Regions from separate parts of the Clostridioides sp. ZZV15-6598 genome, predicted to be linked through region 1. Evidence: riboswitches for the same ligand, from Rfam matches in the RefSeq annotation. Region 1 holds a riboswitch; each other region holds the start of a gene.
What was found. A riboswitch is a leader RNA that binds a small molecule or an ion and turns the genes downstream of it on or off. The one in region 1 is predicted to bind glycine.

Region 1 (3,292 bases):
TAGCTGCTGTATTTGTAGGTATTCAAATTATAGGAAAGAGAGTAGATGAAGCAGAAATAGAACTTGCAGAATAAGGCTGTAAATGAATTTCACCTTTTATTATCATTATTTTGTTTATTTTTAGATAATTTTAAAAAGTTATTGAAAATAATAGCGAAATATAGTAAAATAAAAGAGTGATATAAGCGGATGTGGCGGAATTGGCAGACGCACTAGACTTAGGATCTAGCGCCATTGGCGTGGGGGTTCGACTCCCTTCATCCGCACTTTACAGTACTTAGTTGTGCTGAAAAAAACTGGGGTTGCTGGCTTTCGGAGTGGGCTATCCCGTTTTTATTTTTTGATATATGTGATAGATTAGCACTTTAATATGAAGTGCTTTTTTTATAGGTGAAAAATAGTATATTCATTCATTTACGCTTGATTATTATTCATCTATTAAATAGACTTTGCAGGAGGATGTTATGGAAAAATACATATGGTTGTTTCCGTTACTTTTTATTTTCCATGATATGGAAGAGATAATAGGTTTTGGAATATGGCTTAAAAAAAATAAATCAATGCTTGATAAGAAGTATCCATTCATAAGTAAAAATTATGAAAATTATAGCACTGAGGGTATGGCATTTGCTGTATTTGAAGAACTTATTCTATGCCTTATTTTCTGTATACTTGCAGTTATAACGGATAATCAGTATGTATATCTATTATGGTTAGGTAGTTTTATCGCATATACTTTGCATTTGATAATTCACATAGGACAGTCAATCATAATAAGAAAATATATACCTTCACTCATTACCAGCATTATATGTCTACCAATAAGCATTTGGTGTATAAGTAAGAGTATTTATATACTTGATTGTGAAATAAGTACAACAATTCTGTATAGTATGATTGGTATTATAATTGTGGCATTGAATTTAAAGTTTGCACAGTCATTGATTGGAAAGTTTACAAAGTGGATGTCAAACATATAAATGTCAGTTTATTGACTAGTTGAAGTAATCAAAAATTGGAATTTTGTAGTATTAATATTATGGAAATACTATAAGTAGCGTACTAAAAATCGGAAAGAACAGACAATAGTGATTTACAGTTATAGCAATTTATTTTAAAAGTATAAAATGACTAAAATTTTAAGAAATATGCAAATCATATAACCATTCAATAGTTGAAGTTTTACTAAAGATATTCTATTTTAAAAATCTTATTTTTCACAAGTTTAAAATTGCAAACGATTTCATCAAGTGTATGAATATACTTTTAACATGTTATAGTAAATCTCAATACAAATTTACATTTGGTTCTTTGTGTGTTATTTTAATAATAAATTAAGTGAAAATGTTATTTTGCATTAATATATAATATCTTTGCAGAAGAGTGAATAATATAAAAGAGAAATAATTGATAATAAAAACTTAACAAAAAAATTAATACATAAAAAAAAATAAATATAATGTGTTGACATTTGATTTAAATATTCATAAAATAAAATTGAAAATAAATATTTCCAAGTGAGATTAGCGAGAGAGACCTTTATACAAAAAGGCGCCGAAGAAGAAATTTAAGAAATGCCAATCCTTAGAGAAGCTTTCAGGCAAAAATATCGCTAATTGATGGGACTCTGGAGAGACTTAAGTTAAATACTATAAGTCACCGAAGAAGCAGAATAATATTAAATTATTAAATCTTTCAGGTATACAAACAGGGATATATAGGCTAGGGTTATTTCCTATGCTTATATATTTTTTTTATGGGAAAATACAGGACATAATGGTAAAGTTGCTTAAATATAATAGGTTTAATTTTATAGGGAGGGTTATATATGAATGGATTAAAAAGAGTGCCTTTGTATAATACACACAAAGAGCTTGGTGCAAAGCTTGTTGAATTTGCTGGTTGGGAAATGCCTTTAGAATATGAAGGAATAAACAAAGAGCATGAAATGGTTAGAAAAAGTGCAGGTATATTTGATGTATCTCACATGGGAGAAGTAGAAGTAAAAGGAGTAGAATCAGAAAAATTTATACAAAACCTAGTTACAAATGATATAAGTGTATTAAAAGTCAATGACATCATATATACTCCTATGTGCTATGAAAATGGTGGAGTAGTTGATGATTTATTAATATATAAGTTTGGGGAAGAAGATTATTTGTTAGTAATAAATGCAGGAAATATAGACAAAGATGTTGACTGGATAATGAAGCAAAGTGAAGGGTATAAAGTAAATATAAAAAATATATCTAATGAAGTTTGTCAATTAGCAGTTCAAGGGCCTAAAGCAGAAAAAATTCTTCAAAAAATCACAGACATAAATTTAGAATCAATAAAATTTTATAAATTAATGTCAGAAATAAAAGTGTATGGATACCCTTGTTTAGTTTCGAGAACAGGATATACTGGAGAAGATGGTTTTGAAATATATTGCAAAAATGAACATGTAAAATTAATTTGGGATGAAGTCCTAAAAGTTGGAGGAGAAGACATATGTCCAGCTGGCCTAGGTTGTAGAGATACTTTAAGATTTGAAGCAGCCCTACCTCTATATGGACATGAAATAAATGAACACATATCTCCACTTGAAGGCGGATTATCTATTTTTGTAAAAGTAAATAAGGAGTCATTTATTGGCAAATCAATCTTAGCAGAAGAAAAAGAAAATGGGATTAAAAGAAAATTAGTAGGATTTGAAATGCAAGGTAAAGGGATGCCTAGAAATGGATATGATATAAAAATTGGAGATAAAACAGTTGGTTTTGTAACTACTGGGTGTGCATCTCCAACAACAGGAAAAATCTTAGGAATGGGAATTATAGATGCTGAATATGCAAAAGTAGGAAATGAAATAGGTATAGCCATTAGAAAAAAAGTTGTTCCTGCTATAACAGTTAAGAAGCCTTTTTATAAAAAACAATATAAAAAAGATAATGTTGTAGTAAATAAAGAAAATAAATTTTCATATATACCTGCCACAAATGAAGATAAGGAAAAAATGTTAAAAGTAGTTGGATTAAACTCAATTGATGAATTATTTTCAGATGTACCAGATGAACTAAAATTAAAAAGAGATTTAAATCTAGATAGTGGAAAATCTGAATTAGAAGTTAGTAAAATAGTAAAAAGGTTGTCAGAAGAAAATTTAAGTCTAGAAGATTTGACTTGTTTTCTTGGAGCAGGTGCATATGACCATTATATCCCATCAATTATAAAACATATAACTTCAAGGTCAGAATTTTATACAGCATATACTCCATATCAAGCAGAAATAAGTCAAGGAACTTTACAA
Region 2 (3,292 bases), on a different contig from region 1:
ATGAAGAATTAAATTCATATTTTTATAATATTATAGTAAATTCAAAATTTAAAACTAATTTAAAAAAAGAATTTGGAGAACAATTTTTTACAATAGTAGATTATTCTTTAAAAAGTTTTTCCAAAGAGATAATAAAGGAATTACAAGAAGAAAATAAATTGTGTTCAGAGTATACTAAACTTTTAGCATCTGCACAGATAATGTTTGAAGGAGAAGAAAGAAACTTATCTGGTATGGGAATATTTATGAGTTCTAAGTCTAGAAAAACAAGGGAATTAGCAAATAAGGCATATTATAATTTCTTTGAAGAAAATGAATCTAAATTTGATGATATATTTGATAAATTAGTTAAACTTAGAGATAAAATAGCAAAAAAACTAGGTTTTGAAAACTTTGTAGAGCTTGGATATATTAGAATGATGAGAAGTAATTACAGAGAAGATAGGATTGAAAATTTTAGAAAACAAGTACTAAAATATATTGTGCCACTAGCTGATGAACTTTATGAAAAGCAAGCTAAGAGAATAGGCTTAGAATCTTTGAGTTACATAGATGAAGACTTAGAATTTTTAACAGGAAATGCAACTTTAAAGGGAAATTCAGAATACATAATTAAAAATGGAAAAAGAATGTATGCTGAGTTATCTAAAGAAACTGATGAATTTTTTAATTTTATGTTAGAAAATGAACTTATGGATTTAGAAACAAAGAAAGGAAAAGGGGCTGGTGGATACTGTACCTATATACCTGACTATAAGTCGCCATTTATTTTTTCTAACTTTAATCAAACATCTGATGATATAGATGTATTGACGCATGAGGCAGGTCATGCATTTCAATTGTATATGTCCAGATGGATTGAGATGCCAGAGATTAATTTTCCGACACTGGATAGTTGCGAAATTCATTCAATGAGTATGGAATTTATAACATGGCCATGGATGGAGTTATTTTTTAAGGAAGATACAGATAAATACAAGTTTACTCATTTATCGTCTGCAATTAAATTTATACCTTATGGAGTAGTTGTTGATGAATTTCAGCATTATATTTATAAAAATCCTAATATCGACAAATCAAAAAGAAAAGAAATATGGAGATTTTTAGAGAAAAAATACTTACCACATAGAAATTATGATGATAATCCTTTTTTAGAACGAGGTTGTTGGTGGTTTAAACAAGGTCACATATTTAAAAATCCTTTTTACTATATAGACTATGCATTAGCTCAAATTTGTGCATTACAATTCTGGGATAAAATGATTAAAGATAAAGAATCTGGATGGAATGATTATATAAACATCTGTAAAGTAGGAGGAACAAAGTCGTTTTTAGATATTGTAAGTATAGGAAATCTATATTCTCCATTTGATAATGAGTGTATAAAATCTGTTATAGATGATGTAAAATCATGGTTTGATGAAATAAATGACATCAATTTGTAAAAAATTATGAGAAATACATTCTGTAAGAGCAAGAATTAAAAAAATATACCTTTCTTACAAAAATGGTTATATTTTTAATTAATCTGAAATAATAAACCAAAAAAGATTTGTACTTAAAAAAAAAAGAAAATACGGGAAATATGTAATATCAACATTTGGAAAAAAAAGTAAAAATGTATACAAAATACATATAAAAAAACTATTGCAAATTTTATAGAATGTTTATATACTTAAGTCAACAGAGATAGAAAAAAGCTATTTATAAAAATAAAAGATAAATTGCTAACTTTTCAATTTTCTGAAAATATAATAATCCGGGCGAAGAGTATGGGAGACTGCTTTATAAAAAAGCGACCGAAGGGACAAATTTAATCTTACATACCCAGAAGATTAAATGAAATTCTCAGGTAAAGATGACTGTATTTGGACGGGTCTCTGAAAATGATTTTAACAGGGAAGACAAATTGGGAGATTTGTTTTTCCTGTTTTTTATTTATCGAGTAATAAATAAAAATTTGAAAGAGAGTAAAAAAATGATAATAATTACAAATAATCCAAAAGTAAAAGAAGAAGTTCAAGACAGAGAAGTTTTATTTAAAGATACAACTTACATTGGAATCTTAGAAACAAGTAGAGATTTGATACATGAAGGATATGAACTTTTATCTCATCCACTATATGGGAGTGTAAAACCAAATGAAACACCTTACAGAACAGTTATACTAAAACAAGGAAATCGTTTGGATATAAACTCTTTAACCTTAATTGAAGAAGCAATCATCACTGCAAGTAAATTTCAGAATAATAAAAAGACTCCAAGATGGACAGAAAGTGTTCAAGATGACTTTAGAGTAATTGACTATGATATATTTTATAATACAATACAAAGAATGCAGTATGAATAAATGAGTTTGTTAAAAAGTTATTAAAAAAGTCTAAATATTAAATATGATTTAATATTAAATAAAAGTAAGAAATTTAATTAGGGAGGATAAGTCAAGATGGAAAATGTGTATGACTTAGTAATAATTGGTTCAGGACCAGCAGGACTTGCAGCAGGTCTTTATGGAGCAAGAGCAAAGATGAAAACTCTAATCCTAGAAAAAGATAAGACTGGTGGGCAAATTGTAATAACACATGAAATTGCAAATTATCCAGGGTCAGTTCCAAATGCAACAGGACCAAGTCTAATAGCTAGAATGGTTGAGCAATGTAAAGAGTTCGGAGCAGAAATGTTAAGAGACAACATTGTAGATACTGAGCTAGATGGAGATATAAAAGTTTTAAAAGGACAAAAGGCAGAATATAGAGCAAAAGCAGTAATAATAGGGACAGGAGCAACACCAAGAAAAATTGGTTGCCCAGGAGAAAAAGAACTTACTGGTAAAGGGGTTTCATATTGTGCAACTTGTGATGCAGATTTCTTTGAAGACTTTGAAGTATTTGTTGTAGGTGGAGGAGACAGTGCATTAGAGGAAGCAATGTACTTAACTAAATTTGCTAGAAAAGTAACGATTGTACATAGAAGACAAGGGTTTAGATGTGCTAAAAGTGTTGAAGAAAAAGCAAAGGCTAATCCAAAGATAGAGTTTTTACTAGATACAGTAATAGAAGAAATAAAAGGTGATGGAATATTAGAATCAGTTGTATTTAAAAACAAAGTTACTGGGGAGACTCATGAATACTTTGCAGATGAAGAAGATGGAACAATGGGAGTATTTGTTTTCGTTGGATTAGATGCTCAAACTGATTTATTCAAAGGGAAAGTTGATATGGATGAAAAAGGTTATATAATAACTGATGAAGATATGAGAACTAATATACCAGGTGTATTTGCAGCAGGTGAT
Region 3 (3,292 bases), on a different contig from region 1:
GCCTCATTTAAGTATGGTGGTGGATTTGTCTTTCCTGAAGTCATCTTTAAACTTTTAACTTTAAGAATATCTTTTTCCAACACATTTGGAATGCTTTCATACTCATCTTCATCATCCATATCTTTATAGCTTTCTTTCCAACCTAGATTTATTACTTTATTGCCCTTAGCTTTAAATGTCTCACCTTCTATAGTCGCATTTATAGTTGTCTGTTCATACTCAAAAGGAGGGCTTAACACGGCCAAAAACCTTTTTACGACAATATTATATATTTTTCTTTCTTTATCTGTAAAATCACTCATAAACACTTTTTGCTCTGTTGGTATTATAGCATGATGGTCTGTTACTTTTGAATTATCGACAAAAGACTTATTAGCTGCAATATTACTTTTCAATAATTTATTACAAACCTTGGAGTAATCACTAACATTTACAGCTTTTATTCTATCTTTTAATGTTCCAACAATATCTGAAGTTAGATACCTAGAATCAGTTCTAGGATAAGTAAGCACCTTATGATGTTCATATAGTTTTTGCATTATAGATAATGTTTCTTTTGCTGAAAATCCAAACATTTTATTTGCATCTCTTTGTAATTCTGTTAAATCATAAAGTGCAGGTGAATATTTTTTCTTATATGATTTATTTACTTCAGATATTTTAATATCTAAATCTTTTACTTTTTTTGAGACACCTTCTATCTTTTCTTTACTAAAAGTTGAGGAACTATTGTTTTTATCATTCCAAATAAACTTTATATCTGAGTTGCCCTTTGTTGCAATTATCTCCAATCCATAATACTCTTTAGGCTTAAAATTTCTTATTTCTTCTTCTCTTTTCAATATCATAGCAAGAGTAGGAGTCTGCACTCTTCCACAAGAAAGTTGTGCGTTATATTTTGTTGTTAAAGCTCTAGTTGCATTTATTCCAATAATCCAATCGGCTTCTGCTCGTGCTATTGCTGAATAATATAAATTTTCATATTCTTTACCACTTTTTAATTTTGCAAACCCTTCTTTTATTGCTTTATCTGTACTTGAAGAAATCCAAAGACGTTTTAAAGGTTTTTTTACTTGAGATTTCTCTATTATCCATCTTGCTACAAGTTCTCCTTCTCTCCCTGCATCTGTTGCTATAACTATTTCATCTATATCATTTCTGTTCATTTGAGCCTTTACTGTATTAAACTGCTTTCCACTTTTTTTTATTACAACTGTCTTTAGATACTTAGGAAGTATTGGTAAATCTTCTAAACTCCATGATTTGTATCTTTCTCCATAACTTTCAGGGTCAGCAAGTGTAACCAAATGACCTAGTGCCCAAGTAACAATATACTTTGGCCCTTCTATATATCCATTTTTTTCATTTTTTGAACCCAAAACTTTTGCTATATCTCTTCCCACAGAAGGTTTTTCTGCTAGTACTAATATTTTTCCCATTTTAAAATACTTCCTTTCTCTTTCTTCAATCTTACATTACACTTAAAATCTAAATAAATAGACTTTTTCTTAATATCGTAACTATAATATTACCATAATTAAATCAATTCTAATTAATTATTTAATATTTTCTTATTTTTTTATCCTAAACTTATATTTCACTTAATTTAAACACCTACTATTCTATTTATTTTCACGTATATTCTTTAAATTTATAAGTTTATAATTCGTAATTAGACTTATATTTTTATATCTTTTCCCTATTTTTAAATTTTTCAGTTGACAAAACACAAAAACTTATATTAATATTATTAATACAATAAGCTATGACAAATCAATATCCGGTTAAGATTTTATAGAAGAGTTGCCATATGGCATACCGAAGGAGTAACACTCTCAGGTACTTTTTAAAGTAGGACTGTAAAATTTACGGAACTCTGGAGAGACCCATTATGGGCGCCGAAGGGGCAAGGCATTTGTGCTCAATCTCTCAGGCAAAAGGACAGGGATTATCTACCAAAACTAGTATTATTAATACTTTTATTTTGGTTGCTAATTAGTGTATATCCAGAGCTGAATCTATTTTAGATTTAGCTTTTTTTATTACACTAGAAATTATTAATAAATTATACTAATTTCCTGTCAATTACTTCATTAAAAATTCTATTGATTGTGTAAAGCAAAAAAATGAGGGAGTGTTTTTATGAATCTAATTGATATTTTAAACAAAGTTGATGCTTTTATTTGGGGTCCGCCCCTGTTGGTACTACTAGTTGGTACTGGTATATTACTTACTGTTAGACTTGGAGTTGTACAAATAACAAAACTTCCACGTGCTCTTAAGCTAATATTCTCTGCTGAAAATAAGGGTAGTGGTGATGTTTCAAGTTTTGCAGCTTTATGTACTGCATTAGCTGCTACAGTTGGTACTGGTAATATTGTTGGTGTTGCCACAGCTATTAAAGCTGGTGGACCTGGTGCACTTTTCTGGATGTGGATAGCTGCATTCTTTGGGATGGCTACTAAATACTCAGAAGGTGTACTTGCAATAAAATACAGAACTAAAGATAAAAATGGTCAAGTATCTGGTGGACCTATGTACTACATAGTAAATGGTATGGGTGAAAAATGGAGACCTCTTGCAATATTCTTTGCTATAAGTGGTATATTAGTTGCACTTTTAGGTATAGGTACTTTTACTCAAGTAAATTCAATAACAGACGCTATCAATAATAGCTTTGGAGTAGACCCTAGAATTACAGGTGTTGTACTAGCGTTGTTTGTGGCTTTAGTTGTATTTGGAGGTCTTAAAAGTATCTCTAATGTAGCTACTAAGATAGTACCTTTCATGGCAGTTATCTATATTGTAATATGTGGAATCATTTTAATATCTTATTGGAATAAAATACCTGAAACTTTTGTATTGATAATTAAAAGTGCATTTACACCTACTGCTGCAACTGGTGGTTTTCTAGGTGCAACTATGTCATTAGCAATTAGAAATGGTATTGCCCGTGGTGTATTCTCAAATGAATCTGGTTTAGGTAGTGCTCCAATAGCAGCTGCTGCAGCTAAAACTGAGTGGCCAGCAGAACAAGGGCTTATATCTATGACAGGAACTTTTATAGATACTATTATAATTTGTACACTTACTGGATTCTCTCTTGTAATATCAGGAGTTTGGTCTTCAGACTTAAATGGTGCTGTTATGACTCAAGCAGCTTTTAATGGTGCTATTCCTACATTTGGACCAATATTACTTACAGTTAGCTTAACATTATTTGCATTCACTACAATTTTGGGGTGGAGTTATTATGGGGAAAGATGTTTTGAATTCCTATTTGGTGTAAAAG

Region 2: linked by a shared signal. The riboswitch ahead of KGF50_RS05075 (GrdX family protein) and the one ahead of gcvPA (aminomethyl-transferring glycine dehydrogenase subunit GcvPA) in region 1 are both predicted to bind glycine.
Region 3: linked by a shared signal. The riboswitch ahead of KGF50_RS14880 (alanine/glycine:cation symporter family protein) and the one ahead of gcvPA (aminomethyl-transferring glycine dehydrogenase subunit GcvPA) in region 1 are both predicted to bind glycine.

Annotation. Positions count from the first base shown of each region.
Region 1 covers NZ_JAGWCS010000073.1:11,661-14,952, forward strand. The annotation lists gene KGF50_RS13895 (Na+/H+ antiporter NhaC family protein) at 1-74, shown strand, start outside; tRNA gene KGF50_RS13900 (tRNA-Leu) at 186-266, shown strand; gene KGF50_RS13905 (HXXEE domain-containing protein) at 465-980, shown strand; glycine riboswitch at 1,518-1,622, shown strand; gene gcvPA (aminomethyl-transferring glycine dehydrogenase subunit GcvPA) at 1,829-3,292, shown strand, end outside.
Region 2 covers NZ_JAGWCS010000016.1:34,329-37,620, reverse strand. The annotation lists gene KGF50_RS05080 (M3 family oligoendopeptidase) at 1-1,445, shown strand, start outside; glycine riboswitch at 1,764-1,875, shown strand; gene KGF50_RS05075 (GrdX family protein) at 1,979-2,350, shown strand; gene trxB (thioredoxin-disulfide reductase) at 2,447-3,292, shown strand, end outside.
Region 3 covers NZ_JAGWCS010000085.1:11,240-14,531, reverse strand. The annotation lists gene KGF50_RS14885 (DNA topoisomerase III) at 1-1,439, opposite strand, end outside; glycine riboswitch at 1,867-1,955, shown strand; gene KGF50_RS14880 (alanine/glycine:cation symporter family protein) at 2,143-3,292, shown strand, end outside.